DNA from 3 places in the Methylobacterium sp. NPDC097929 genome. Region 1 is predicted to be linked to each of the others. Evidence: predicted binding sites of a transcription regulator. Region 1 holds the regulator's gene; each other region holds the start of a gene.

Region 1 (9,457 bases):
GACCGGCAGGTCACGGCGCTGATCGGTCCGTCCGGCTGCGGAAAGTCGACGCTGCTGCGCACCTTCAACCGCATCTACAGCCTCTACCCGGAGCAGCGTGCCGAGGGCGAGATCCTGCTCGACGGGCAGAACGTGCTCGACGCCAAGGTCGATCTCAATGAGCTGCGCTCGCGGGTCGGCATGGTGTTCCAGAAGCCGACGCCCTTCCCGATGTCGATCTACGACAACGTCGCCTTCGGCCTGCGCCTCTACGAGAAGCTGCCGAAGGCCGAGCTGGACGCGCGCGTGGAGGAGAGCCTGCGCAAGGCGGCGCTCTGGGACGAGGTGAAGGACAAGCTCAAGCAGTCCGGCACCGGCCTCTCCGGCGGCCAGCAGCAGCGCCTCTGCATCGCCCGCACCGTGGCCCAGCGTCCCGAGGTGATCCTGTTCGACGAGCCGACTTCGGCCCTCGACCCGATCTCGACGGGCCGTATCGAGGAGCTGATCGAGCAGCTGCGCGCGGAGTTCACGATCGTCATCGTGACCCACAACATGCAGCAGGCCGCCCGCATCTCGCAGTTCACCGCCTTCATGTATCTGGGTGAGCTGATCGAGTTCGACGCGACCTCGAAGATCTTCATGAACCCGGCCAAGCGCCAGACCCAGGACTACATCACCGGCCGCTTCGGCTAAGGGTCGCCCTCGCGCAGCGCCCGCTCGACGCCCGCTCTTGGATGCGGGCGCAGCGGGGCGACCGCGGGCGACGCGAACCGGCCGTCCCAGCATCCGACTAAGGTGACGGCCGCGACCGTCCGAGCGGGGAATTCGAGAGATGTCCGAGCATATCGTCTCCTCCTACGACAAAGACCTCGAGAACCTGCGCCGCTCGATCGCCGAGATGGGTGGGGTGGCCGAGAAGATGATGACGGATGCCACCGACGCGCTGGTGCGCCGGGATACGACCCTGGCCCAGGCGGTGATCGTCGCCGACAAGCGCCTCGACGTGCTCCAGCGGGAGATCGAGGAGCGCTCGGTGCTGCTCATCGCCCGGCGTCAGCCCCTCGCCATCGACCTGCGCGAGACGATCTCCGGCATTCGCGTCTCCGGCGATCTGGAGCGGATCGGGGACCTGGCCAAGAACATCGCCAAGCGCGTCGTGGCGATCAGCGATCAGGCCCAGCCGCAGAAGATCGTCCTCGGCGTGCAGCACATGAGCGACCTCGTGCAGGAGCAGCTCAAGGATGTTCTCGACGCCTATGCCAGCCGTGATGTCGCCGCCGCCCACGAGGTGTGGGAGCGCGACAGCGCGATCGATGCGCTCTACAATTCGTTGTTCCGCGAACTCCTGACCTACATGATGGAGGATCCGCGCAACATCTCCTTCTGTACGCACCTGCTGTTCTGCGCCAAGAACGTCGAGCGGATCGGCGACCACACCACCAACGTCGCCGAGACGATCGAATACCTCGTCACCGGCGAGAACCCGGCCGGCGAGCGGCCCAAGAACGACGCCTCGAACTACGCGACGGTGACGCCGACGGCCTGAGGCCTGCGGCTTCCTCCGGGAAGCGCGACGCGAGACACGCCGCCCGCGGTCCGGAGCGACCGGCCGGGCGTGACGGATGGGAAGACGGGTGATGACGAGTGCGCGCATCCTGATCGTCGAGGACGAGGAATCGCTCACGACGCTGCTGCGCTACAATCTCGAAGCGGAAGGCTTCGTGGTCGACGTGGCGGTGCGCGGCGACGAGGCGGACCTTCGCCTGCACGAGACCACGCCCGACCTCGTTTTGCTCGACTGGATGGTGCCGGGGCTCTCCGGGATCGAGCTGTGCCGGCGCATCCGGGCGCGGCGCGAGACCGAGCGGCTGCCCGTCATCATGCTGACCGCGCGCGGCGAGGAGACGGACCGGGTGCGCGGCCTTTCGACGGGGGCCGACGATTACGTGGTGAAGCCGTTCTCCGTGCCGGAGCTGCTCGCCCGGGTCCGCGCCCTGCTGCGCCGGGCCAAGCCCGCCCATGTCGCCGACCTGCTCGTGGCCGGCGACATCGAGCTCGACCGGGTCAGCCACCGCATCCGTCGCCAGGGCCGCGAGATCCATCTCGGGCCGACCGAGTTCAAGCTGCTCGAATATCTGATGCAGAGCCCCGGCCGGGTCTTTTCCCGGGAACAGCTCCTCGACGGCGTCTGGGGACACGACGTCTACATCGACGAGCGCACCGTCGACGTGCATGTCGGCCGCCTGCGCAAGGCGATCAACCGCCCGCGCCAGAGCGACCCGATCCGCACCGTGCGCGGCTCCGGCTACTCCTTCGACGAGATGTTCGCCGGGGCGGAGTGAGACGAAGTCTGGTCGATCGCCCCGGTGTCTTCCCTCGTCCTTGCGAGACTCAGCGAAAGCAATCCAGGGCTCCGTCCCTTCCGGACAGGTCGCGCTCTGGGTCGCTTCGGCTCCGCCTCGCGATGACGGAGAGGCGCGAAGGCCGAGGCGATGGACCGGAGACGAGATCAGTCTTTGCCGGGCGCGCCGCGATCAGAGCAGTTTCTCTCTGCCCAACGCGTCGTCATCACGGCCCATAGCCGTTCACGCCGCGGGATCAGCGCTCACACCGCCTCAACCGTCTCCGCGGAGGGAAGCGGAGGCCGGCCCGGCTGACCCGCACGGCAGCCGAGGCGCCGTGCGACATCTTTCAAAAAAATCAGCGGAAGCCGGCCACCCGGCGATCGCGCTTGCGCTCGGCGGCCGGCTGGTAGGCCACCTGGGCGTGCTGGGTGCAGTAGGGCAGGCCCGTGATCGCCCGGCCGCCGCAGAAGCGGAAGTCCGGCGAGGTCGGATCGCCCATCGGCCAGCGGCACATGGAATCGCGCAGGTCCATGATGGTGACGCGCTGCGACACCGCGAGCGCCACCGGCTCCGGGGCGGGGGTCGGCGGCAGGGGGAAGTTGGGGGCCGGCCGGTGCGCGATGATGGCCGGCGGCTCCGGCAGGGTCGGCTCCTCGACCACGGCCACGGCCTCCAGCTCGGCCTCCACTTCCGGACCGTCCTTGCGGCGGCCCTGCGCGGGGGCAGGCCCAATCGGCTTGACGCGCCCGGCCAAGCCGAGGCGATGCACCTTGCCGATGACCGCGTTGCGCGAGACGCCGCCGATCTGGAGGGCGATCTGGCTGGCGCTCAAGCCATCGTCCCAGAGACGACGCAGCAGCTCGACGCGCTCGTCCGTCCAGCTCGGGACCGCTTCCGTCATTGTCCCCTCCACGTCGCACCGTCCTTGAAATCGCACCGACAGGCAGCGCGACGAGGCGGTCGAAGAGCCGCCGCCGCGCCCGGCGAAACACGCAACCCAGGGCCGGCGGAGCGGCCCTGCACATGTCGGTTAACAGACGCCAAACCCTGCGCTGGCGACGGTGTGGAGACTACAGGACAGCTCGGCCGCGGAGCAAGGGTCGGTGCGGGCCGCGACCCGGTTTCCACCAGCATTCGGAGACTCGGCCCGCGGGAAACCGAGCCCTGTCGCAGCGCCGATGTCAGGCTCGGCGACAGGCCGTTAAAGCGTTGCGTAAAATTACACTTTTCTCGCGTGAGCCGAGCTGTCCGAACCTCCCGGCACCGACCCCGCGGGCGACCCCCGGCCCGGAGCGGACGGCCACGGCCCTGTTTCGGAATGGGCCGAAAAAGATTGTCCGGACCGCCGGATTGATTATGTGACGGACGATCGTCGCCGGTCCTCGGGCTGGGGATAACCTGTTTTCGACAGCGCATTTGGGAGATCGCATGCGACTGCGCCTCGCGCCGGCCCTGATCGTCCTCGCCGCCCTGCCCGGTTCCGCGCTCGCGGCGGGGCCGGCCGCTCCCGTTCCGGAGGAGGCGGCGATCCGGCTCGCGCCGCACCGCGCGGTCTACGACCTCTCGCTCGCCCGCTCCACCGGCACGCGGGCGGTCGAGGGCGTGCGCGGGCGCATCGTCATCGACTTCTCGGGCGATGCCTGCCGCGGCTACACCATGCAGACGCGGCAGGTCACGCTGCTCGATTCCGGCGAATCCGGCGACCGCACCTCGGACCTGCGCAGCTCCACCTTCGAGGATGGCGACGGGACGAGCTTCCGCTTCCGCACCACGACCATCCTCAACAACAAGCCGTCGCCGTCCGTGGACGGTACGGCGGAGGCCGCATCCGACGCGCTCAAGGTGAAGCTCAAGGAGCCCAAGCGCGACCAGTTCCAGGCCGAGGCGCCGGTGCTGTTCCCGGTCCACCACATGATCCGCCTGATCAAGGCGGCGAAGGCGGGGGAGACCACGGTCTCCGCCAGGGTGTTCGACGGCTCGGACGACGGCCGCAAGGTCTACGACACGCTGGCCGTGATCGGTCGCCCGAGCGCGGCGCCCGCCGCCGAGACCGAGCGCGACAAGCCGCTGCGCGAGGGCGACCACGCCGCCATGCGCCGCTGGCCGGTGACGCTGAGCTACTTCACCGCCGGCCAGGGCGAGCGCACGCCGATCTACACCCTGACCTTCGATCTCTACGAGGACGGCGTCAGCGGTCGGCTTCACCTCGATTACGGGGATTTCGCCATCGACGGCACGATGTCCCGGCTCGATCTGGCCAAGGCCGATCCGAAGGCGGAGGCCTGCCGGAAGTAGGCGGCCTCAGGTCCGGCGCCGCTCCGGCTCGCCGCCGAAGGCGAGGCCGCGCTGGATCGCGGCGCTGCCGAACTTTTCCCGCACCCGGTCCAGGGCGGCCTCGCGCTTGGCGATGCGCTCGATGCCTTGGTCGGCCAGATCGCCCCGGTCGGCGTGGATCGCGCCGCAGAGGTCGCCGCCGCCGATGCCGATGAGGCGGAACGGCGTCCCGTCGCAGGCCGCCCGCAGCATCGGCTCGCCCTCGTGGAACAGCCGGTCGGCGAGCTGGGTGGGCTTGAGGCCGCCGCGGGTGCGGGTTCGCAGACGGAAGCGCGCATCCTTCAGCTTCAGGGTGACGTTGCCGGCGGCGAGCTCCGCCCGCTTCAGCCGCGCCGAGACCTTCTCGCAGAGGCGCCACAGGATCGGGCGCAGATCCTCGAACCGGGCGAGATCGGTGGCGAAGGTCGTCTCGGCCGACACGCTCTTGGCCTCGCGGGTCGGGCGCACCGGCCGCCCGTCCCGCCCCCCGGCCAGCGCCAGCAGGCGCAGGGCGTCCCGGCCGAGTGCCGCCTGCAGCCGCGCCGGATCGACCCGCGCGACGTCCCCGACACGGTGGATGTTGAGGCCGGCCAGACGGTTGCGGGCGCTCTCGCCGATACCGGGCAGGATGCCGACCGGCTTGTGGGCCAGGAAGGCGGCGGCATCCTCGCCCGCGATGATCGAGAAGCCGCGGGGCTTGTCGAGGTCGGAGGCGATCTTGGCCAGGAACTTGTTGGCGGAGAGACCGACCGAGACGGTGATGCCGATCTCGGCCTCGACCCGCGCGGCGAAGCGGGCGAGCGTCAGGGCCGGGCTGGAGCCGTGAAGACGCTCGGTGCCGGAGAGGTCGAGGAAGGCCTCGTCGATGGAGACGGGCTCGACCAGCGGCGTGAGCGCCAGCATCATCGCCCGCACCTCGCGCCCGACGCGGGCGTACTTCTCCATGTCCGGCCGCAGCACGGTGGCGTCGGGGCAGCGCTGGAGCGCCTCGAACATCGGCATGGCCGAGCGCACGCCGGAGATCCGGGCGAGGTAGCAGGCGGTCGAGACCACGCCGCGCTTGCCCCCGCCGATGATGAGGGGCCGGTCGTGCAGGGACGGCTCGTCGCGCTTCTCGATGGCCGCGTAGAAGGCGTCGCAATCGACGTGGGCGATGCTCAGGCCGTCCCGGGCCGGATGGGCGAGCAGCCGCGGCGAGCCGCATCCGCGGCAGCGCAGGGCGGCCTCGGCTTGCATCGTCAGGCAATCGCGGCAGAAGGGTCTCACGTCGCAGAACCTTGCCCGGACCGCTCCCGGGTTTTTGCGGGCGAGACAGGTTGTACGAATGTCCGAGACCCCCGGCCAGGGGCCGCACCCGCGTCATCCCAAGCCGAGTCCGACCGATCTCGGTGAAGCCACGCGCGTGCTCATACTCGGGGGCACCACCGAGGCCAGTGCGCTCGCCGCCCTGATCGCGGGCGTGCCCGCCTTCCGCGTGACGCTCTCGCTCGCCGGCCGCACCGCCGCGCCGCGCGCCGAACCGGTCCCGACCCGGGTCGGCGGGTTCGGCGGGGCGGACGGGCTGGCGCGCTGGCTCGCCGAGAACGCCGTCGCGGCGGTGATCGACGCGACGCATCCCTTCGCCGCCCGCATCTCGGCCAACGCCGCGAGCGCCTGCGCGCAACGGCGCGTGCCGCTGCTGGCGATCCGCCGTCCGGCCTGGGAGCGCCGCGCGGGCGATGCCTGGATCGAGGTCGCGTCCGTCCCTGCGAGCGTCGAGGCCCTCGGCCCCCTGCCCCGGCGCGTCTTCCTGACCATCGGGCGGCAGGAAGTCTCCGCCTTCGCCCGCGCGCCGCATCACGCCTACGTCGTGCGCAGCATCGAGCCGGTCGGCGACGCCCTGCCGGTGCCGGATCTCACCACCGTGAGCGCCCGCGGCCCCTTCAGCCTCGCCGACGAGACCCGCCTGATGCGCGAGGCCGGCATCGAGATCTTGGTCACGAAGAATTCCGGCGGCGCGGCGACCTACGCCAAGATCGAGGCGGCGCGCGAACTCGGGCTGCCCGTGGTGATCGTCGCCCGCCCTGCCCTGCCCGAGGTGCCGGCCGTTCCAAATGCGGCGGGCGCGAGGGACTGGCTCTTCGCCCTGCGCGCGGCCGCCGGCTCGACGCCGCCCGTCTCCGGTGCCATGGCAGGGTCATGACGACACAGCGAAAAGCCCGCCGATGAGCCGCGCCCTGATGATCCAGGGCACGGGCTCGGATGTCGGCAAGTCGCTGCTGGTGGCCGGTCTCGCCCGCGCCTTCACCCGGCGCGGGCTCACCGTGCGCCCGTTCAAGCCGCAGAACATGTCGAACAACGCCGCCGTCACCGCGGATGGCGGCGAGATCGGCCGCGCCCAGGCGCTCCAGGCCCGTGCCGCCCGCGTCGCGCCCTCCGTCCACATGAACCCGGTGCTGCTGAAGCCGCAGAGCGAGGTCGGCGCGCAGGTGGTGGTGCAGGGGCGGATGATCGGCACCGCGAAGGCGCGGGAGTATCAGGTCTGGAAGCCGCGCCTGATGGAGGCCGTGCTCGACAGCTTCGAGCGCCTGCGTGCGCAGGCCGACATCGTGCTCGTGGAAGGCGCGGGCTCGGCCGCCGAGGTGAACCTGCGCCGGGGCGACATCGCCAATATGGGCTTTGCCCGCGCGACGGGCACGCCGGTGGTGCTCGTCGGCGACATCGACCGCGGCGGCGTCATCGCGAGCCTCGTCGGCACCCAGGCCGTGCTGGAGCCCGAGGACGCGGCGATGATCCGCGGCTTCATCGTCAACCGCTTCCGCGGCGACCCGACGCTGTTCGCGGACGGCATGACGGGGATTGCCGCCCGTACCGGCTGGACGCCCTTCGGCCTCGTGCCCTTCTTCCCCGAGGCCGGCCGCCTGCCCCCGGAGGACGCCCTGGCCCTCGACGCGCCGGACCGGCGGCGCGGGGGCGTGCCGCTGATCGCCGTTCCCCGCTTCCCGCACATCGCCAATTTCGACGATCTCGATCCCCTGCGGCAGGAGCCCGGCGTCGCGGTCGTCTTCGTCGCCCCCGGCGAGCCGATCCCGGCGGAGGCCGACCTCATCGTCCTGCCAGGCTCCAAGACGACGATCGACGATTGCGCCTTCCTCCAGGCGCAGGGCTGGGACATCGACATCCGCGCCCATCTGCGCCGCGGGCGGCGGGTGCTCGGGCTGTGCGGCGGCTACCAGATGCTCGGGCGCTCCATCGCCGACCCCGAGGGGATCGAGGGCGCGCCGCGTAGCCTGCCGGGGCTCGGGCTCCTCGATGTCGAGACGGTGATGACCGGCGAGAAGCGCCTCGTCGCGGTCACCGGCACGACGCTGGCCGACGGCCTGCCCTTCGCGGGCTACGAGATGCATGTGGGCGACACGACCGGGCCCGACGCGGCCCGCCCGCTCCTGCGCTTCGCCGACGGCCGGCCGGACGGGGCGGTCTCCGCCGACGGGCTCGTGGCCGGAACCTATGTCCACGGCCTGTTCGCGGACGACCGGCAGCGCGCCGCCTGGCTCGCCCGGCTCGGGGCCGATGCCGGCCTCGAGAGCTACGAGGCCGGCATCGAGGCGGTGCTCGACCGCTTCGCCGACCACCTCGAAACGCATCTCGATTGCGGCGGGCTGCTCGCCCTGCGCTGAGCGCGGGTCCCGTCAAGGCCCGGAGGTCAGCGCGGCGGGCACCCGGTAGCTGCGCGGCCCGCCGTTCCGGAGGCCGTCGAACAGCACCAGCACGCGGTCGCGGCCGAGCACCGTCACCGCCTCGGCCTTGCCGCCGCGGTCCGGTCCGTCGAGCGTCTCCAACGCCCCGAGCGCCTGCGGCTCGCCGCCCTTCGCCGGATCGAACAGGAAGAGCCGGTCGGCGATCCCCGTCTGCTCCTGGGCCGGACCGGTGAGCAGCAGGAGCCGCCCGTCCCCGAGCGCCGCCAGATCACGGATGCCGGCACGTTCGCCGACCGGAACCGCAATCGTCCGCGTCCTTCCGCGATAAGCCTCGTGGCCCGGAGCGAACAGCGCCCCGAGCTCGGCTTCCACGAGGAAGGCCTTGCCGTCGATCGCGGGGGCCCGCAGGCCCGCGTAGAGCCGGTCCCCCACCACGGCGATGCCCTCGACGTTGAGGCCGTTGCCCTGCATCAGGCTCTTGAGAAAGAAGGCCTTAACCGTCTCGGAAGCGGCGAGGACGTCGCCGAGACGGTAGCTGGTCTCGACCGCCGCGTCGCCTTTCCGCTCGGGCTTGCCGTCGGCATCGACGCGAAGGCGGGCGAGGATCAGCGACGAGGTCCTGAGCCGGTCCTTGTTGCGACCGCAGCCATGCGAGCCGACGACGTAGAAGTAGGGCGCGGCGTAGGCGACGCCCTCGCCGTCGAACTCCTTGAACTCTGCCGGTTTCTCGGAAGGGCATTGCAGGTCGGTCCGCAGCGTCCCGAGGGTGGCCGGGTCCGGTTCCTTGCCGATCAGGTCGATCGTCTTGCCGGGCTCGATGGCCCCTGCGTCGATCGTCAGGAACTGCGCGGCCCGGCTCTCGTCGTCGACGATGAGGCAGCGCCGCTTGCCCGCCTTCTCGGGGAGGCAGGCGATTCCGCTGACGTCGTTGGCCGCCTCTCCCTTCTTGCCCTTCAGGTCGTCGGTGAAGCGGAAGGACCCGCTCTCCGGCTTCAGCGTGTCGGCCGCGAGCGCGGGGAAAGAGGCGCCGCCGAGGAGAAGGGCGAGACAGACTCCGCTCGACACGCGCATGGCCTCACTCTCCCCTGCCTTTCGAGGGCACCCTCGCAGGTGCCGGACTCAAGAGAAATAGAGCCAGAA
Region 2 (9,457 bases), on a different contig from region 1:
GGCATGGACGGGATCTCGACCCGCTTCGCCTTCAAGGTTCTGGCCGCAACCTTCAACCACGACACCACCGAGGTCTCGGCCGATCCGGTCCACCTGATGTACGTGCTGGAGCAGGCGATCCGGCGCGAGCAGCTGGCGCCGGAGACGGAGAAGCGCTTCATCGAGTTCATCAAGACCGAACTCGCCCCGCGCTACGCCGAGTTCATCGGCCACGAGATCCAGAAGGCCTATCTCGAATCCTACCACGATTACGGGCAGAACCTGTTCGACCGCTACATCGACTACGCGGATGCCTGGATCGAGGATCAGGACTTCAAGGACGCCGAGACCGGCCAGCTCCTCAACCGCGAGCTCCTGAACCAGGAGCTGACCAAGATCGAGAAGCCGGCGGGCATCGCCAACCCGAAGGATTTCCGCAACGAGGTGGTGAAGTTCGCCCTGCGCTCGCGGGCGCAGCACGGCGGCCGCAACCCCTCCTGGACCAGTTACGAAAAACTGCGCGAGGTGATCGAGCGGCGGATGTTCTCCCAGGTCGAGGAACTGCTGCCCGTGATCTCGTTTGGCTCGAAGAAGGACAGCGAGACCGAGAAAAAGCACGGCGAGTTCGTCGATCGCATGACCGACCGGGGCTACACCGAGCGGCAGGTCCGACGACTCGTGGAATGGTACATGCGCGTGAAGCAGGCGGGTTGAGGGGGCTTCCCCTGAGCATCCGCCGCACTTTCGCACCTTTGTCCCTCGACCAGGGACGTGAGACTAGGCGCTGAGCGACCCCGGATGCACATCGTCGACCGTCGGCTCAATCCAGGTGGGAAGAGCCTCCCGAACCGCCAGCGCTTCCTGCGCCGGGTCAAGGACGTCGCGCAGCGCGCGGTTCGGGAATCCGCCCGCGAGAAGGACATCAAGAACCTCGGCAAGGACGGGCGCATCACCGTGCCCGGCGACGGGGTGCGCGAGCCGCGCTTCTCCCGCCAGCCGGGCTCGGGCCATCAGGACTACATCCTGCCCGGCAACAAGACCTACGTGGAGGGCGACCGCATCGAGCGCCCGCCGGGCGGCGGGGGCGGTGGCGGCTCCGGGGAGGGCGGCGACGGCGGCGAGAACAGCGAGGACGCCTTCCACTTCGTCCTGACCCGCGAAGAATTCCTCGACCTGTTCCTCGAAGACCTCGAACTGCCCGATCTCGCCAAGCGCCGCCTCGCCATCGTCGAGACGGAAGGCCTGCGCCGGGCCGGCTATACCGTCTCGGGCTCGCCGGCCAACCTCGCGCTCTCGCGCACCCTGCGCAATTCCATGTCCCGGCGCATCGCCCTCAAGCGGCCGAAGCTGGAGGAGGTGGCGGCGCTGGAGGCCGAGATCGCCGAGGCGGAAGCCGCGAACGATCCGCGCCTGCCCGACCTGCAGCTCAAGCTGCTCGGCCTGCGCGAGCGCTCCAAGCGCATCCCTTACGTCGATCCGATCGACCTGCGCTTCCGCCGCTTCGAGCCCTATCCGAAGCCGATCGCCCAGGCGGTGATGTTCTGCCTGATGGACGTCTCGGGCTCGATGACCGAGCACATGAAGGATCTGGCCAAGCGCTTCTACATCCTGCTGCACATCTTCCTGACGCGCCGCTACAAGCACGTCGAGATCGTCTTCATCCGCCACACCGACCGGGCGACGGAGGTGGACGAGGAAACCTTCTTCGGCTCCCGCGAGACCGGCGGCACGCTGGTCTCCTCCGCGCTGGTCGAAATGAAGCGCATCGTCACCGAGCGCTACTCGCCGGACGACTGGAACATCTACGCGGCCCAGGCCTCTGACGGCGACAACGTCTCCTCCGACGGGCCGACCTCGACGGAACTCCTGCGCGCCCACATCCTGCCGGCCTGCCAGCACTTCGCTTATCTCGAAGTCGGCGACGAGAACGGCCCGCGTGCGGGCTTCGTCGAGCACCGCACCACCCTGTGGCGAACCTACGAGGCTCTGGCCAAGGCCGGCGAGCCGCTCGCCATGCGGAAAGTGAACCACCGCCGCGACATCTATCCCGTGTTCCGCGAGCTGTTCGGCCGCAAGGATGCCCGGGCGGAGGCGTAGCGAGAGGCCTCCTCGCGAGGGGAGCAGAGACAGCGTCGAAGAGAAGGGCCGACATGGTCGCGAGCCTGAGCCGCACGAAGTCCACGGCGCCCAAGCCCGGAGAATTGCTGTTCACCGGCAACGACTGGGACTTCGAGACGATCCGGCGCATCCACGATGCCTGCGAGGCGGTGGCCGGGCCGGAACTCGGCCTGTCGTGGTACCCGAACCAGATCGAGATCATCACCGCCGAGCAGATGCTCGACGCCTATGCCTCGATCGGCATGCCGCTGTTCTACAAGCACTGGTCCTTCGGCAAGCACTTCGCCCAGCACGAGGCGAGCTATCGCCGCGGCCTGATGGGGCTCGCCTACGAGATCGTCATCAACTCCGATCCGTGCATCTCCTACGTCATGGAGGAGAACACGGCGACGATGCAGACGCTGGTGATCGCCCACGCCGCCTTCGGCCACAACCACTTCTTCAAGAACAACTATCTGTTCAAGCAGTGGACCGACGCGGAGGGCATCCTCGACTATCTCGACTTCGCCAAGAGCTACATCGCCCGCTGTGAGGAGCGCTACGGGCATGGGGCGGTCGAGCACGTGCTCGACGCCGCCCACGCGCTGATGAGCCAGGGCGTCCACCGCTATCCCCGTAAGAAGCGCCCGGATCTGGCGAGCGAGCAGCGCCGGGAGCGTGAGCGCGAGGAGCACGGCGAGCAGATCTACAACGACCTCTGGCGCACCCTGCCGGCCAAGACCGGCGCGGCCAAGGGCGACCCGGCCCTGGAGCGGCGCAAGGCGCTGCTGGAACTGCCCCAGGAGAACATCCTCTACTTCCTGGAGAAGGTGGCGCCGCGCCTGCGGCCCTGGCAGCGCGAGATCCTGCGGATCGTCCGGCTCGTGGCGCAGTATTTCTACCCGCAGCGCCAGACCAAGGTGATGAACGAGGGCTGCGCCACCTACTGCCACTACCGGATCATGAACGCGCTCTCGCAGAAAGGTCAGCTCAGCGAGGCCGCCTATCTCGAGTTCCTGACCTCGCACACCAACGTCATCCGCCAGCCGACCTTCGACGACCGCTCCTTCGGTGGCCACAATCCTTACGCGCTGGGCTTTGCCATGATGCAGGACATCGCCCGCATCGTGGAGCAGCCGAGCCAAGAGGACCGCGAGTGGTTCCCCGACATCGCCGGCACCGGCGACGCCATGGGCGTGCTGCGCGACTGCTGGGAGAATTACCGCGACGAGAGCTTCATCGCCCAGTTCCTGTCGCCAAAGCTCATGCGCGACATGCGCCTGTTCCACGTCGTGGACGATCCCGACGAGCCGGAGATGCGCGTGGAGGCGATCCACGACGAGCGCGGCTACCGCAAGATGCGCCGCTCCTTCGCCCGTCAATACGACGTGGCGTGGCTCGATCCGGACATCGAGGTGGTGGACGTGGACCTGGAGGGCGACCGCAAGCTCATCCTCCACCACAAGGCGCTCAACCGCATCACCCTGCAGAAGGAGGACGCCCGGCGCGTGCTCCAGCACCTCGCCGACCTCTGGGGCTACGACGCGGTGCTCAAGGAGGTCGATCCGGCGAGCGGCGCGGTGCTGGTCGAGCACTCGGCGAGCGCGCGGCCGATCTTTTTCTGAGTTTTTTGGGGCGCCCGCGCACCTGCTCCCATGCCCACCCTCATCCTGAGGTGCGGAGCGAAGCGGAGCCTCGAAGGATCGTCCAGGAAAAGCGCGGGCACTGGAGCACCCTTCGAGGCCGCTTCGCGGCACCTCAGGATGAGGTCGCGGGGTGGAGTGGGTCGCAAGGTTCAGAGCGAGAGGATCGCGTCCCCCGCGTCGCGTTCCTGCGCGGTGAAGCGCACGCGGCTCCCCTCCAGCGCGGCGCCGCCGCCCGCGATCAGGGCCAGCGCCGCCGGGTAGAGCCGGTGCTCCTGCACGATCACCCGGGCGCTCAAGCTGTCGGCATCGTCGCCCGGCAGCACCGGCACGGCGGCCTGGGCCACGATCGGGCCGGCATCGAGTTCCGGTACGACGTAATGCACGGTGCAGCCGTGCAGGCGCACCCCCGCCTCCAGGGCGCGCTCATGGGTATGCGTGCCCTTGAACAACGGCAGCAGCGAGGGGTGGATGTTGATCATCCGGCCCGCCCACGCCTCGACGAAGGCGTCGGTGAGGATGCGCATGAAGCCGGCGAGCACGATCAGCTCGATGCCCGCTTCGTCCAGCTCCGCCTGGAGCGCGGCGTCGAAGCGGGCGCGATCGGGGAACGCCTTGTGGTCGATGGCGCGGGCCGGGATGCCGGACTCCCGCGCGCGGTCGAGGCCGGCGGCCTCGGGGCGGTTCGAGAGCACCAGCACGATCTCGGCCGGATAGTCCGGCGCGCGTGCCGCCTCGATCAGCGAGACCATGTTCGAGCCGCGGCCGGAGATGAGGATCGCGACGCGTTTTTTTGTTTTTTGGGTTTGAACGGGCATGGGCGTTCCGAAAGGGAAGGATGCGGACCGCGCAGAATAACCCTCCCCCCTCTGCGGGGGAGGGTGCCTGCGGAGCAGGCGGGAGAGGGGGCGGCGTCTCCGGAGAGGGCGCTCCCCTCACCCGACCCGCTTCGCGGGCCACCCTCTCCCGCGGAGGGGAGAGGGAGATGCGGCGGCGTGCCGGGCGGGTTTCTAGAGCATCGTCCCGAAAGGTGGCCGCCGGTTTTCGGAAAAAGACGATGCGAAACGACGTTCTAAAGCCCCAGCCTCCCCGTGAACGTCACCGGCTCGGCGCTCCGCTCGGTGATCTGTCCGAGCCGGACCGGCGCCTCGCCGGCCTCGCTCAGCGCATCCGCCACGGCGTCGGCCGCGTCGGCGGCGGCGACCACCACCATGCCGATGCCGCAGTTGAAAGTACGCAGCATCTCCGCTTCCGCGACCCCGCCCTCGCGCGCCAGCCAGCCGAAGACCGGCGGCACGGCGATCGCCGAGAGGTCGATCTCGATGCCGACGCCCTCGGGCAGGACGCGGGGGAGGTTGTCGGGGAAGCCGCCGCCGGTGATGTGCGCGAGCGCCCGGATGCCGCCGGCCCGTTTCAGGGCGGCGAGCAGCGGCTTCACGTAGATCCGGGTCGGCTCCAGCAGCGCCTCACCGAGGGAGCGGCCGGGGGCGAACGGCGCGTCGGCGTCATAGCCAAGGCCGGTCTTGGCCACGATCCGACGCACCAGCGAGAACCCGTTCGAGTGGACGCCCGAGGAGGGCAGGCCGAGCACGACGTCGCCGGGCAGGATGCCGGGGCGCGGCAGCAGCGTGCCGCGCTCGGCCGCGCCCACCGAGAAGCCGGCCAGATCGTAGTCGGAGCCGTCGTAGAGGCCCGGCATCTCGGCGGTCTCGCCGCCGATCAGCGCGCAGCCCGCCTGTCGGCACCCTTCCGCGATGCCGCGCACGATGTCGGCGCCGACGCCGGGCACCAGCTTTCCGGTGGCGTAGTAGTCGAGGAAAAACAGCGGCTCGGCGCCCTGCACGATGATGTCGTTGACGCACATCGCCACGAGGTCGATGCCGATGGTGTGGTGGCACCCGGTCTCGATGGCGATCTTGACCTTGGTGCCGACGCCGTCGTTGGCAGCGACCAGGATCGCATCCTTGAAGCCCGCCGCCTTGAGGTCGAACAGGCCGCCGAAGCCGCCGATCTCGGCGTCCGCCCCCGGCCGGCGCGTGGCGCGCACCAGCGGCTTGATGGTCTCGACGAGCGCGTTGCCCGCGTCGATATCGACGCCCGCCTGCGCGTAGGTGAGCCCGTTCCCGTCCTGCGCCGTCATCGCCGCCCCGTCGTCCGGTAATCGCTGGTCAATTGGCCGATAATGCGGAAATCCGCTGCCACATCGCGGCGCGATTGACCACTGTCACCGGCGGGGGACGGCCCGTTCGGGCACAGCATCATGCCGTGCCGCGGGCAAAAAGCGCCTCGAACAGGGCGGCCGAGCGCTCCAGCCCCTCCCGCGTGAGCTGGACCGACCGGGCCTTGTTGACGGGATCGAAGATCAGCCCCTTGGCGTGAAGGCGTCCGAGCGCGTCCCAGGAATGCTCCTTCCAGGCCCGGTCGCCGTCGTGCAGCGTGAGCTGAAGGAGGGCCAGAACCGCTGCGTCGATCCGGTCGGTATCCTCGGTGTCCATGGCGTCACGTCTCCGTCGAGGCCGGGCGGCCATCGAACGCCCTCCCGCCGCGCGGGGCAAGACCCGCCATGCAAGACCCGCCTTGACCGGGCGTGCGGTGCTTCCCACTGTCCCGGCCGGACGGATTCACAAAGGACGGGCGCGCGATGCGTGGGCGGGCAATCATCGGGCTCTCGATCCTCGCGGTCGTGGTCTTCCTGCTCTACGAACTGCGCGAGGTGATGCTGCCCTTCGTGGCGGGGCTGGCGCTCGCCTACCTGCTCGATCCGCTGGCCGACCGGCTGGAAAGACTCGGCCTCGGGCGGCTCGCCGCCACGCTGCTGATCCTGTCGGGCTTCGTGGTCGGGTTCGTGGTGCTGCTCATCATCGTGGTGCCGCTGGCCGCCGGGCAGATCGCCTCGCTCGTTAATTCCCTGCCGAACATGGTCGGGCGGCTGCAGAGCATCCTCGTGGAGCGGGCGGGGCCGCTCCTCCAGCGCGTCGGCGGCACCGAAGTCGTCAACGAGTTGCAATCCTCCGTCGGCACGCTGGTGGGGCAGGGCGGGGCGTGGTTCCTGGCCTTCCTCAAGTCGCTCTGGACGGGAAGCCAGGCGCTGGTCTCCATCGCCTCGCTGCTGGTCGTGACGCCGGTCGTGGCCTTCTACGTGCTGCACGACTGGGACCAGATGATTGCCACCCTCGACGGCTGGGTGCCCCCGCGCCACCGTCCGACCGCGCGGCGGCTGGCGGGCGAGATCGACGGCGCGGTGACCGGCTTCGTGCGCGGCCAGAGTCTCGTCTGCCTGATCCTCGGCTCGTTCTACGCCGTCGGCCTGTTCCTCGTCGGGCTGAACTTCGGCGTCCTGATCGGGATGATCTCGGGCTTTCTCACCTTCATTCCCTATGTCGGCACGCTCACCGGCTTCATGCTCTCCGTCGGCGTCGCCCTGGTGCAGTGGTGGCCGTCGGGCGACTGGCTGCATATCGGCCTGACCGTCGGCGTGTTCCTCGTCGGGCAGTTTCTGGAGGGCAACGTGATCTCGCCCAAGCTCGTGGGCGACTCGGTCGGCCTCCATCCGGTCTGGCTGATGTTCGCGCTGCTCGCCTTCGGCTCGCTGTTCGGCTTTCTCGGGCTCCTGCTCGCGGTGCCGGTGGCCGCCTCCATCGGCGTGATCGTGCGCTTCGGCATCGAGCGCTATCTCGAGAGCAAGATCTACCGAGGCGACGGACCGGTGCTGATCGGGGATTCCGCGAGCCCCTCGCTGCCCGCCCGCGATTGATCGCGCGCGACGGTGTATGGTGGGCGGATGCGCGACACAGCCCCCCCGAAGCAGCTCACCTTCGACCTGCCGCTCGATCCGCGCTTCGGCGCCGAGGATTTCCTCGTCAGCCCCTCCAACGAGGAGGCTTATGCCCTGATCGAAGCCTGGCCCGACTGGCCGGACACCGTGTTCCTGCTTCGCGGCCCGCCGGGCAGCGGCAAGAGCCACCTCGCCTCGATCTGGGCGACGCGGGCGCAGGCCTGGACGGTCGCCGCGGCGGAGATCGACGGGAGCAACGTCTCCCACCTGATCTCCAACGGCGCCCTCGTGATCGAGGACGTGGACCGCGAGGCGGGCCGCGACGAGGCGGCCCTGTTCCACCTGCTCAACCTCGCCCGCGAGCGGCGCTTCCCCGTGCTGCTCACGGCCTCCGCCCCGGTCGACGCCTACGGCCTGAAGGTCGCGGATCTGCGCTCGCGCCTGCGTCTGGCGCCGGGTGCCGAGATCGGCCCGCCGGACGACGGGCTGCTCCGGGCAGTCATCGTCAAGCTGTTCGTGGACCGGCAGCTCGTGGTCGATCTCGCCGTCGTGGACGCCCTTGCCCTGCGGATCGACCGCTCTCTCGACCGGGCTCGTGCCGTGGTGGCCGAACTCGACCGCGACGCCCTCGGACGGCGGCGGCGCATCACCCGGCCCCTCGCCCTCGCCGTGCTCGACCGGCTGGACGCTGCCGACGGGGCGCAGGAGGATGGGGACGAGGCCGAGAGCGGCGCCGAGGGGGCCGGAGACGGAGCCGCGTAAGCCCCGGCCCGTTGTCGTCGAGCGAGTGTCATCAAACCGTCAAACAGGTTCGGCCGCGCCATGATAGGAGCCGGGCCGAGCGAAGCGGAAGGGAGCCAGCGCGTTGTCGGAAGTGGAGTCGGAAGTCGCCGCCCGGGACGCGGAGGCGGAGGCCGAGGAGACCAGCCTTGCCACGGAACGGGGCGTGCGCAGCGAGTCGGCCCGTGCCCGGACCGCCCGCGCCGCCCGTATCCTCGCCGCGGAGAAGGCCGCCGAGAAGCCGGCCGAGCCCGATGCGGCCGGGGAAGCCGAGGCGGCGGAGGCCGCCCGCGAGCCGGTGCTGGAAGCCGGTCGCTCCCTGCGGCACTCGCCCGAGCGCTTCGTGAACCGCGAGCTGTCCTGGCTCCAGTTCAATCGCCGGGTCTTGGAGGAATCCTCCAATCCGAACCATCCGCTCTTGGAGCAGCTGCGCTTCCTCTCGATCTCGGCCAACAATCTGGACGAGTTCTTCATGGTGCGCGTGGCCGGTCTGCACGATCAGGTCCGCGCCGGCCTCGTCGTGCCCTCGCAGGACGGCCTGACCCCCTCCGAGCAGCTCGCGCGGATCGGCAACGAGGTCTCGCGGCTCGCCCTCGACCAACAGGAGCGCTGGCGGGCGCTGCGGGAGGAACTGAACACGGCCGGCATCCACCTCGCCGAGCCTGCGGAGTTGTCGGACGCGCATCTGGCGTGGCTCGACGACTACTTCCTGTCCTACATCTTCCCGGTGCTGACGCCGCTCGCCATCGACCCGGCGCATCCCTTCCCGTTCATTCCGAATCTGGGCTTCACCGTCGCGCTGATGATGGTGCGGCCCCGCGACGGGCGCACCCTGCGCGCGCTGATCCGTCTGCCGTCCCTGCTCGACCGCTTCGTGCGCCTGCCCGACGTGGCCGGGGACGGCACCGCCCGCTTCATCGCCATCGAGCAGGTGATCGCGAAATACGCGAGCCGGCTCTTTCCCGGCTACTCGCTCAAAGGACAGGGCGCCTTCCGCGTCGTGCGCGACTCCGATCTGGAGATCGAGGAGGAGGCCGAAGACCTCGTCCTGCACTTCGAATCCGCGATCAAGCGCCGCCGCCGCGGCGTCGTCATCCGCCTGGAGGTCGAGGCGGGCATGACGGAGGAGCTGCGCGCCTTCGTTGCCGACGAGCTGGAGATGGCGCCCGACTCGGTCTTCGTG
Region 3 (9,457 bases), on a different contig from region 1:
GCCCGGACGGTGCGGTCGCAGCCCGTTCGGGCGGGTGGAACGCCATCATCCTCGACCGCATGCTTCCGGGCCTGGACGGACTTACCCTGCTGCGGGACCTCCGGGGCGCCGGGGACCGCACACCCGCCCTTGTCCTGAGCGCGCTCGGCGATGTCGACGAGCGTATCCGGGGCCTGCGCGCCGGGGGCGACGACTATCTCGGCAAGCCCTTCGTCCTCGCCGAACTCGCGGCCAGGATCGAGGCCTTGCTACGGCGTCCGACCGACATTCGCGAGACGGTCCTCAGGGTGGGGACGCTGGAGCTCGACCTCATCGCCCGCACCGGTCGCAGGGGCCAGCGCGACCTCGACCTGCTGCCGCGCGAGCTCAAGCTGCTCGAATACCTTATGCGACGGCCCGGGCAGGTCGTGACCCGGGCAATGATGTTCGAGGAGGTGTGGAACTACCGGTTCACTCCCAAATCCAACCTCATCGACGTGCATCTCGGACGCCTGCGCAAGAAGCTTGAGACCGAAGGCGAGCCGATGCTCATCCATAACGTCCGGGGAGAGGGCTTTACCCTGTCCCCCGATGTCTAGGCTCGTCAGTTCCTTCGCATTCCGCTGGGCGCTCGCCATCGCCCTATGGTCGACCCTGCTGTCGTTGCTGCTGTTCGCCTTCGTGTACTGGCAGACCGCCGCGTTCATGCAGGACGAGCTCGCCCAGGTCCTGCGCCACGAGGCGCACTATGCCGCCCGCGAGCCCGCGAAAGCGGTCAACCGCATCGAGACATGGATCAGCGAGGACCTACACAGCGTCCACTTCGCCGGTCTGTTCGGGGCCGATGGTAGCAGGCTCGCAGGAAACCTCGATGCGCGGCCGCCAAGCCTGCCGGTGGATGGCGAGGTCCACCGGATCGGGGCGCAGGTCGCCATCGCGGGACGGCGCCTGAACGAGGAACTCTGGTCGGCGGCCGTGGCCTTGAACGACGGCAGCATCGTGGTCGTGGCCCACGACACCGACGAGATCGACCGCGCCAAGGCAACGGTGATCCGAGCGCTGGGCCTCGCCCTCGTCCCGACGATGGCCTTCTCGATCCTCGGCGGCGTCCTGCTCGCCGGACGCGCCCGGCGACGTCTGGCATCCACGGAAGCGGCGGTCGCACAGGTGATGCGGGGCGACTTGCGCCAGCGCCTGCCGGTCGGCGAGGCGGGAGACGAATTCGACCGCTTGGCGCGCGACGTCAACGGCATGCTCGCCGAGATCGAGCGCCTCGTTGAGGAGGTGCGCGGGGTGGGCGACGCCGTCGCGCACGACCTGCGGACGCCGCTCACCCGCTTGCGTCTGCGTCTTGAGCGGGGTCGGGACCGAGCCCGCGACATCGAGGAATTGCGCCAAGCGGTGGACCAAGGCCTCGTCTGGATCGACCAGACGCTGGAGATGGTGACCGCGGTCCTGCGCATCGGCGAGATCGAGCACGGACGGCGCTGCGCCGCCTTCGGCCCAGTCGACCTACGGCTCGTTGTGAGCGAGGCCGCGGAGTTGTTCGAACCCTTGGCCGACGAGAAGGGAATTGCCCTCGGCATCCGCATCGAGGGGGAAGCGTCTGCCGTTCGGGGCGACCGCAGCCTCATCTTCGAGGCGATCTCGAACCTCCTCGACAACGCGATCAAGTTCACCCCGACCGGAGGCCGCGTCGTGATCGGCCTGGCTCGGCGCGACGGCGTTCCCGTGGTGTCCGTGGAAGACACGGGGCCGGGCATTCCCGCCGACGAACGCAACCATGTCTTCAAGCGGTTCTATCGTGCGGAACGTGCCAGGCAGACGCAAGGCAACGGGCTCGGTCTCGGCCTCGTTGCGGCCATCGCCAAGCTGCACGGATTTCCGCTTAGCGTCGGTGATGGTCCTCACGGGGGATGCCGCTTCGAGATGGCATGCCCGGCGGTGGAACGTCATGCCTCGGTGACGGGCTGAACGTCAGGTCTGTCGTCGATTGGCGGGCATGGCGTCGGGGGAGGCGTATCACTGGGCGCCGCCCGTCAAGACGCGCGACGAAAAATGAATATAATTTTATGAATTGTTCTAATCTGCATTTATGTGCGAGATCGCCGGATGATGTCGAAGCATTCTTATGCGGCCCGGAAGTGGGCCTGCGCGATCCTTGCCTTCGCGGCGATGCAAACGTCAGTGACAGCGGGTTCCAGCCAAGTCCGAAACGACCCTCCATTGTCCTTCTCAGAGCCAGTCGGTGTTCCCCACAAGCACTGTGGGGGTTCCTGCATCAGTCGGGGGTCACTGCAATGGTATTGCAGGGCGGACCAGACTTGCAAGTTGAACTGCTCGACAGTCCCGCCGGCAATGGAATGCCATGGCGGCAAGGACTGAAGGCCTCCGGACGGGAATGGCCAAGGCTTGGGCGCCATGGGTGCTCCCGGGGCCAACGGCATGACCCGCTTCGCGTCGGGACCTCGATGACCAATAGCGGTCGGCTGGCGCTCGCGCCCCACAGGGACTGGGCGATCAACCGGCGCACCGTGCCGGTGGTGGCCGCGCTCCGGCAAATCGCCGACACGTTCAACCGACGGGGGGCGCCAGGAAGGTGTTCCTCGCCGATCTCATCGTGCTCGACGGCTGCGCCGCCATCGAGAAGGCGCTCGCCGACGGTGGCCATCCCGCGACGGTGCCCTTCACCCCGGGTCGCGTCGACACCCGGCAGGAGCTGATCAACATCGAGATGTTCACGTGGCTCAAGCCCGTCGTGGACGGCTTCCGGAACTACGTGGCCGACGGTTATGCGCCCATCACGTCGGGACGCGTCTCGCCGGAAGAGCTCTTCCTTGACAAGGCATATCTCCTGTCTCTCACCGCCCCCGAGTGAGTTGCCTTGGTCGGCGGCCAGCGGGCCCGCGGGGCCAACCACGACGGCTCGAAGCACGGCCTCTTCACCGACCGGGTCGGCGTGCTGTCGAACAACTTCTTCGTGAACCCGACCAGCGTTGACCTCGAATGACGCAAGACCGACGAGACGGGTATGGCCTTCGAGCTCGTCGACCGGGCCAGCGGCGCGGCGAAGTTCACCGCGACGCGCTGCGTTCTGGTGTTCGGGTCGAATGCCCAGCTCCGCTCTGTGGCCGAGGTCTATGCCGGCAGCGACGGTGTAACCCGGTTCGCAGAGAATTTCGCCAAGGTCTGGGACAAGGTCATGATGCCTGACCGCTACGACGTCCGATCCTGATCGATTTAGGCTAAAAAAGGCATCCCTTGAGGAGTGAATGGCGGGGCATTCAGGGTAGGATGCTCCGCCATTCTCATGTCCGCGGGGCATGCGGCGAAATCCTAAATTCGATGTCATTTTCGAACGCTTCCAAACTGCGTTCGTTTTCCAGGTCCTCATCGCCCACCAAGGCGGTGCACGCACCAGGATCAGATCGACACCCCATGAAGAATGCCCGTTTCCTCTCAGCCATGCTCCTTGTCGGGACGGCCCTGCCGCTTCCCGTCCTCGCCAACGGAACGCCAACCCTCGCGCCGCCGCCCCCGAGCGCGGTGAAGGTCCTGTCGCGGATCGACTTTGCCCAGGCGGATCAGCAGACCGCCAAAAGCACCGACGATGTCCGCGGCGCCTCGCAGACCAAGATGACCAGCCCGCAGCCGGTCGGCGCCTTCCCGACCAACGAGATGACGACGCTTCCGATTATCAGCCTCGACGGCGACGCCGATGCGATCAAGAAGGATGTCGCAGCCCTCCAGCAGACCCTGACCGAGCTGCAGCAGCTCCAACTCCAGACTAAGCAGGCGCACTGGAACGCCTCCGGCACGCTGTATTACCCGCTGCACCTGCTTCTGCAGGAGCACTACGAGGGCCTGTCCAAATACGCCGACACCATCGCCGAGCGCCTGCTCGCCGTCGGATCGTCGGCCGACGGCCGCGCCAACACCATCGTGAAGACCTCCGGCGTTCCAGAGATTCCCGGCGGCTTCCTCGATGACGCCCAGATCCTGTCGTGGTTCATGAACGCCTACAAAAGGGTCGGCGAGGAGGTGAACGCGGCCATCAAGGCCACGGAGAAGGTCGACCCGACGACGTCCAACCTGCTTCAGGAGGTCGAGCACGGCATCGCCAAGTACCAGTGGCAGATGCGCGCCCAGGTCCAGCGCACCAAGTCCGATCCGAACACGGGCTGGGACCTCAATGACAACAAGCCCATCGACCTTGCACCGCAGGCGCCTTCGAAGCCCTGATGCACCGGGCACACGTCCGTACCCTCCGAGGTAGGGGCGTGCGCCCTTCGAGATCGGATACGACATGACCTCACGAGAGACGTCCTACGACGGAACCACTATCGCCCTGCACTGGCTCACGGGCGGCCTGGTGCTGGTCCTATGGCTCATCGGCACCTTCCTGGAAGACCTCGTGCCCAAGGGCGCTCTCCGGTCCGGGATCTGGTCCGCCCACTTCGTCCTAGGATTTGCGTTCACCGGTGTCATCGCCATGTTGCTGATCTGGCGGCAAACGAAAGGGCGTAAGCTTCCGGTCGATAATTCAGGCCCCCTGCATGTTCTCGCCAAGGCGACCCATCTTGCGCTCTACCTGTTGCTCCTGGTCATCGCGGGCCTTGGGATCGCAAATGCCTTCGTGCGCGGTGTCACGTTAATCGGCCCGCTCGCTCTGCCGGCCCTCGGCGACCCGGAATGGCGCCGGCTGCTAACCCATTGGCACGGTCTCGCTGCCAACGTCCTGATGGTGGTCGCCGCCTTCCACACCGCGGCCGCCCTGATCCATCATTACCTCTGGCACGACACCGTTTTGCGCCGCATCCTCCCGGGACGCGCTTCTTCCGCCCCATACGAGAGATTCTAGGAACGATGCTTGCGTCCCATAAGGAAAACCACCTCATCGACCGTGTGGGCTGGCTGCGTGCCGCTGTCCTCGGCGCCAACGACGGCCTCGTCTCGACGGCGAGCCTCATCGTCGGCGTCGCCGCGTCCGCCGCAGCCTCCGGGGAGATCCTCATCGCCGGGACGGCCGGTCTAGTCGCCGGGGCGATGTCGATGGCGGCCGGCGAGTACGTCTCGGTGAGTTCGCAATCCGATACCGAACAAGCCGATCTCGCAAGGGAACGACGCGAGCTCGCTGAGGACCCTTCGGCAGAGCGTGAGGAACTTGCAGGAATCTACGTCGCCCGCGGTCTCGACCACGACCTTGCCCTCAGGGTTGCGGACCAACTCATGGCGAAGGACGCGCTCGGCGCCCATGCCCGGGACGAGCTCGGCATCTCCGAATTTACCACGGCGCGCCCGATCCAAGCGGCTCTGACGTCGGCGGCGACGTTCTCGGCCGGGGCGGCTCTGCCGCTGCTCGTGGCCGCGGTCTCACCGGCTAACATCGTCGTCTACTCGGTATCCGCCGCTTCGCTAGTGTTCCTGGCGGTGCTCGGCGCGCTTGGGGCCAAGGCTGGGGGCGCCGCCATCCCGCGGGCGACCGCACGGGTGGCCTTCTGGGGCGCCGCCGCGATGGCTGTCACGGCCGGCATCGGCCACCTCGTCGGCAAAGCCGTATAGGGAAGCGACGTTCCTATGCTGGGATGGCGCGATGCGCGCCGCCTCATTACGCTTCGGCTAGCATCTTCCGCAGTAGCGTCGGCGGGCCGGCGTACCCTGATGTGACGGCCGCCGCTTTTGATTTCAAAGCGGACATCCGCACACGCAAGGAGAAAGGTCTGCAACGGGTCACGAGTTCGCCCCCGCCTTGTTCGGCTGTGCGCCATAAACAGCCCCTTCACGAGCGCGATTCGAAGGCGCGGCGTAGCCCTGTAAGCAGATGGGGTGGATGGCTCCCGCTCCGACTGACGGCATCTGAGTGCCAGGATGTGGTTGCTGTCGAAGCAGCCACGCAGATGCAGGAGCCATCCCCATGGAGATCATCACCGTCGGCATCGATCTAGCCAAGAGCATCTTCCAGGTTCACGCCGTCGACGCAGCTGGGCACGTCGTCGTTCGCAAGGCTCTGAGGCGGGCGCAGGTCGTGCCGTTCTTCGCCAAGCTGCCGCGCTGCCTGGTCGGCATGGAGGCGTGCGGCACAGCGCACCATTGGGCCCGGGAACTCATGAGGCTCGGCCATGACGTGCGGCTGATGCCGCCAGCTTACGTGAAGCCGTACGTCAAGCGCGGCAAAACCGATGCGAATGATGCCGCTGCCATCTGCGAGGCGGTGACACGCCCGAGCATGCGCTTCGTGCCGGTGAAGTCGACCGAGCAGCAGGCGGCGCTGGCCCTGCACCGGACGCGCGACCTGCTGGTCAAGCAACGCACGCAGCTGGTGAACATGATCCGCGGCCTGCTCGCCGAGTTCGGGATCGAGATGGCGCGGGGCCTGCGCCATGCGCTCGAACTGGCAGCTCGGCTCTCAGCCGGAGACGCGGCCGAGGTGCCGCCCCTGGCCCAGCGCGTAGTGAATGGGCTGGCCGATCAGATCGGCGCCGTGCAGATCCAGCTCACCCGGCTGGAGAAGGAGTTGCTGGCCTGGCATCGGGACTGTGACCTGTCACAGCGCCTGGCGACGATCCCGGGTGTCGGCATCGTCTCGGCGACCGCGCTGGCCGCCTCGGTGAGCGAGCCCGAGCGCTTCCGCTCCGGTCGGCAGTTCGCGGCCTCGTTGGGTCTGACACCGCTGCAGAACTGCAGCGGCGGCAAGGAGCGCCTGGGTCGGATCTCGCGCATGGGCGACCGTTACCTGCGCCGCCTGCTCGTGGTCGGCATGACCTCTCTGATCCGGCGCGCGAAGGCGACGCCGACTTCGGTCGACCCGCGGCTGCCGGCGCTGCTGCAGCGCAAGCCGGTGCGCGTGGTGACTGTTGCGGCGGCCAATCGCACGGCGCGGGTCGCCTGGGCGATCATGACCCGCGGTGGCACCTACCGCGCACCAGCGGCCATGGCCGCCTGACAGCACGGCGAGGAGACTTTGCCAGGTTGCGAGGACGATGAGAGTTGATGGCGAACCGGTCAGACCGGGAGCCGGGACACCCCGCCGAATGTCCAGGGCGTCATAGCCCGCTAAGCAGAGTGGGACCCAGCTCGCGGATACCATCAGGGCCAGCAGTCAACATGCACGACTGCATCAACAGGCCGGACACAGGACTGCACCCGACCAACGCGCCAGAAGCTCGATTCGCCACTTGCAATGCGGGAGCCATCCACACAGGACACTCGGTGGCCGAGCAGCGCACAGAGTTTCGTTCGAGGCAGCACCGTAGCGTTGGGGGGCGCACAATGTCATCCGTTCTTCATGTCGCCCCGCTACTCACATTCGCAATCAATCGGGGGTTTCGATTGGATTTTCGAATGGGTGCGGAATGCTGGCCCTTGAAAGCTTGGAAGTCGCGTATCCTGGTGGCATCAAGGCGTTGCGACCGACAACTCTGACTTTTCGCGAAGGCGAGTTCGCGGTCCTGCTGGGACCGTCTGGTGCCGGCAAGTCGACGCTCCTGCGTTGCCTAAACGGCCTCGTCCGCCCAACGAACGGCCGAGTTTCCGCCCCTGGAGTAGGAGACATCGCCGCGAGCCGCGCCACGCTGCGCCGCCACCGGGCGGTGACCGGGATGGTCTTCCAGCACCACCATCTGATCGGCCGCCTGACCGCGCTCGCGAACGTCCTGATGGGCCGGCTCGGCCATCAGAGCACCCTGCGCTCGCTCTGGCCTCCGTCGCGGAGCGATCAACGTTTCGGATTGGAGGCGCTAGAGCGCGTAGATCTTCTCGATCGCGCCCTCACCCGCGTGGACCTGCTCTCCGGCGGGCAGCAGCAGCGGGTGGGCATCGCGCGCGCGGTTGCACAGCGGCCCCGGCTCATCCTCGCCGATGAACCGGTAGCCAGCCTCGACCCGGCGACGGCGACGCGGGTGCTCGATCTCCTCCGCAGCATCTGTCGGACGGACGGCATCTCAGCCGTGGTGAGCCTGCACCAAGTCGATCTGGCCCGGCACTTCGCTGACCGGGTCGTCGGGGTCCGTGGAGGCGAGGTGGTCTTCGACGGCCCGCCAGCCCGTCTCTGCGACGGCGTCCTGTCGCGAATCTACGGCGCACGGCCCGCCGAGGTCTCGGTCGACATCGTCGAAGCTCCTCGTGCGCGGCGGGCCGCGATCTACGCCTCCCGAACAGTCTGAAGGAAAGCCATCATGATTTCGAGACGTACCTTCGGCGCCGGCTTGGCGCTGAGCGCCGTCCTGCGTGCCGGACCGTCGCTGGCTCAGGGCGCGAATCCCGACACGCTCAAGGTCGCGCTGCTGCCCGACGAGAGCGCATCGACGATCATCCAGAACAACCAGGGCCTGAAGAGCTACCTTGAACAGGGGCTCAATAAGCGCATCGAACTCGTGGTCACGACCGACTATTCTTCCATGATCGAGGCCATGCGCTTCAAGCGTATCGACCTCGCCTATTTCGGGCCGCTCTCCTACGTCCTCGCGAAGAGCCGTTCGCCGGAAATCGAACCGTTCGCGGCACTCGTGTCGGGCGGGCAGCCGACCTACACCAGCTACCTGATCGCCAACGTGGCCGCAGGCATCGCGCGAGCGGACGACGTGAAGGGCAAGACGGTCGGCTTCGGTGACACGGCGTCCACATCAAGCCACCTCATCCCTCGGGCCCTGCTCAAGAACGCTGGCCTCGAAGCCGGTCAGGACTACGGCTTTCAGCATCTCGGCACCCATGATGCCGTCGCGCGGGCCGTACAGGCAGGCCATGTGCAGGCCGGCGGTCTCAGCCGGCCCATCTTCACCGCCCTCGTCGAGAAGAAGAGCATCGATCCGGCCAAGATCAAGGTCGTGGCGGAGAGCCGACCGATCCCGAACTATCCCTGGACGGTGCGTGGCGACCTCGCGCCGGACCTCAAGGAGAAGATCAAGGCCGCTTTCCTAGAGATCAGGGATCCAGTGATCCTCAAGCCGTTCAAGGCCGAGTCCTTCGCCCCCATCACGGACGCGGACTACGACGTGCTTCGGGAGACGGCCAAGCTCCTCAACATCGACTTGACGAAGGTGAAGGGCTGAGCGATGGCTCGAGCGCCCTCACTTGCGTCGGCGGTCGGTGCCGCCGACGGCTATGACGCCATTCTCGGACGGGCCCGTGGCGCGTCGGTCCGCCGGCTCATGGTTGCCCTGCCGGCTGCCGCCGCGATCCTCGCCTGCCTCTGGAAGGTGGGACTTCTCGATCCGGGGCGCCTCGCCGAAGGCGCGCCCGCGATGGCGCAGCTTCTCGGTGAGATGACCCCGCCCGACTTCACGCGATGGCGCTCGTGGGTGGGACCCATCGTCGACACGCTCGCGATGAGCGTGGCCGGCACGGTGCTCGCCGTGACCTTGTCCCTGCCGCTCGGGCTGCTGGCTGCCCCCAACACGAGTCCGCACCCGTTCGTCTACGGCGCGTTCCGGCTGCTGCTCAACGCGCTTCGGTCGGTCCCCGAACTGATCATGGGTATCTT

The links. Region 1 encodes PhoB, which activates phosphate uptake and scavenging genes when phosphate is short. Its sites were predicted from a motif close to TGTCATNNANCTGTCAT; they were not measured.
Region 2: ACPCJR_RS14885 (RNA degradosome polyphosphate kinase) is a predicted target of PhoB. The motif match lies at 8,283-8,299, and genes of this name have one in related genera.
Region 3: phnC (phosphonate ABC transporter ATP-binding protein) is a predicted target of PhoB. The motif match lies at 7,250-7,266, and genes of this name have one in related genera.

Annotation. Positions count from the first base shown of each region.
Region 1 covers NZ_JBMVEP010000002.1:211,859-221,315, reverse strand. Annotated here, with positions in the region: gene pstB (phosphate ABC transporter ATP-binding protein PstB) at 1-672, shown strand, start outside; gene phoU (phosphate signaling complex protein PhoU) at 812-1,525, shown strand; gene phoB (phosphate regulon transcriptional regulator PhoB) at 1,617-2,321, shown strand; gene ACPCJR_RS09065 (GcrA family cell cycle regulator) at 2,680-3,225, opposite strand; gene ACPCJR_RS09060 (cell envelope integrity EipB family protein) at 3,753-4,619, shown strand; gene ACPCJR_RS09055 (DNA polymerase IV) at 4,626-5,903, opposite strand; gene ACPCJR_RS09050 (cobalt-precorrin-6A reductase) at 5,962-6,819, shown strand; gene ACPCJR_RS09045 (cobyric acid synthase) at 6,842-8,296, shown strand; gene ACPCJR_RS09040 (DUF3616 domain-containing protein) at 8,309-9,388, opposite strand; gene cbiB (adenosylcobinamide-phosphate synthase CbiB) at 9,437-9,457, opposite strand, start outside.
Region 2 covers NZ_JBMVEP010000005.1:179,735-189,191, reverse strand. Annotated here, with positions in the region: gene ACPCJR_RS14925 (PrkA family serine protein kinase) at 1-693, shown strand, start outside; gene ACPCJR_RS14920 (YeaH/YhbH family protein) at 778-2,076, shown strand; gene ACPCJR_RS14915 (SpoVR family protein) at 2,130-3,701, shown strand; gene purN (phosphoribosylglycinamide formyltransferase) at 3,872-4,537, opposite strand; gene purM (phosphoribosylformylglycinamidine cyclo-ligase) at 4,792-5,859, opposite strand; gene ACPCJR_RS14900 (DUF6429 family protein) at 5,978-6,214, opposite strand; gene ACPCJR_RS14895 (AI-2E family transporter) at 6,361-7,473, shown strand; gene ACPCJR_RS14890 (hypothetical protein) at 7,501-8,256, shown strand; gene ACPCJR_RS14885 (RNA degradosome polyphosphate kinase) at 8,360-9,457, shown strand, end outside.
Region 3 covers NZ_JBMVEP010000013.1:54,437-63,893, forward strand. Annotated here, with positions in the region: gene ACPCJR_RS22280 (response regulator transcription factor) at 1-578, shown strand, start outside; gene ACPCJR_RS22285 (sensor histidine kinase) at 571-1,953, shown strand; partial or broken gene ACPCJR_RS22290 (peroxidase family protein) at 2,457-3,214, shown strand; gene ACPCJR_RS22295 (Dps family protein) at 3,418-4,221, shown strand; gene ACPCJR_RS22300 (cytochrome b) at 4,286-4,840, shown strand; gene ACPCJR_RS22305 (VIT1/CCC1 transporter family protein) at 4,846-5,541, shown strand; gene ACPCJR_RS22310 (IS110-like element ISMmg2 family transposase) at 5,894-6,922, shown strand; gene phnC (phosphonate ABC transporter ATP-binding protein) at 7,332-8,141, shown strand; gene phnD (phosphate/phosphite/phosphonate ABC transporter substrate-binding protein) at 8,154-9,026, shown strand; gene phnE (phosphonate ABC transporter, permease protein PhnE) at 9,126-9,457, shown strand, end outside.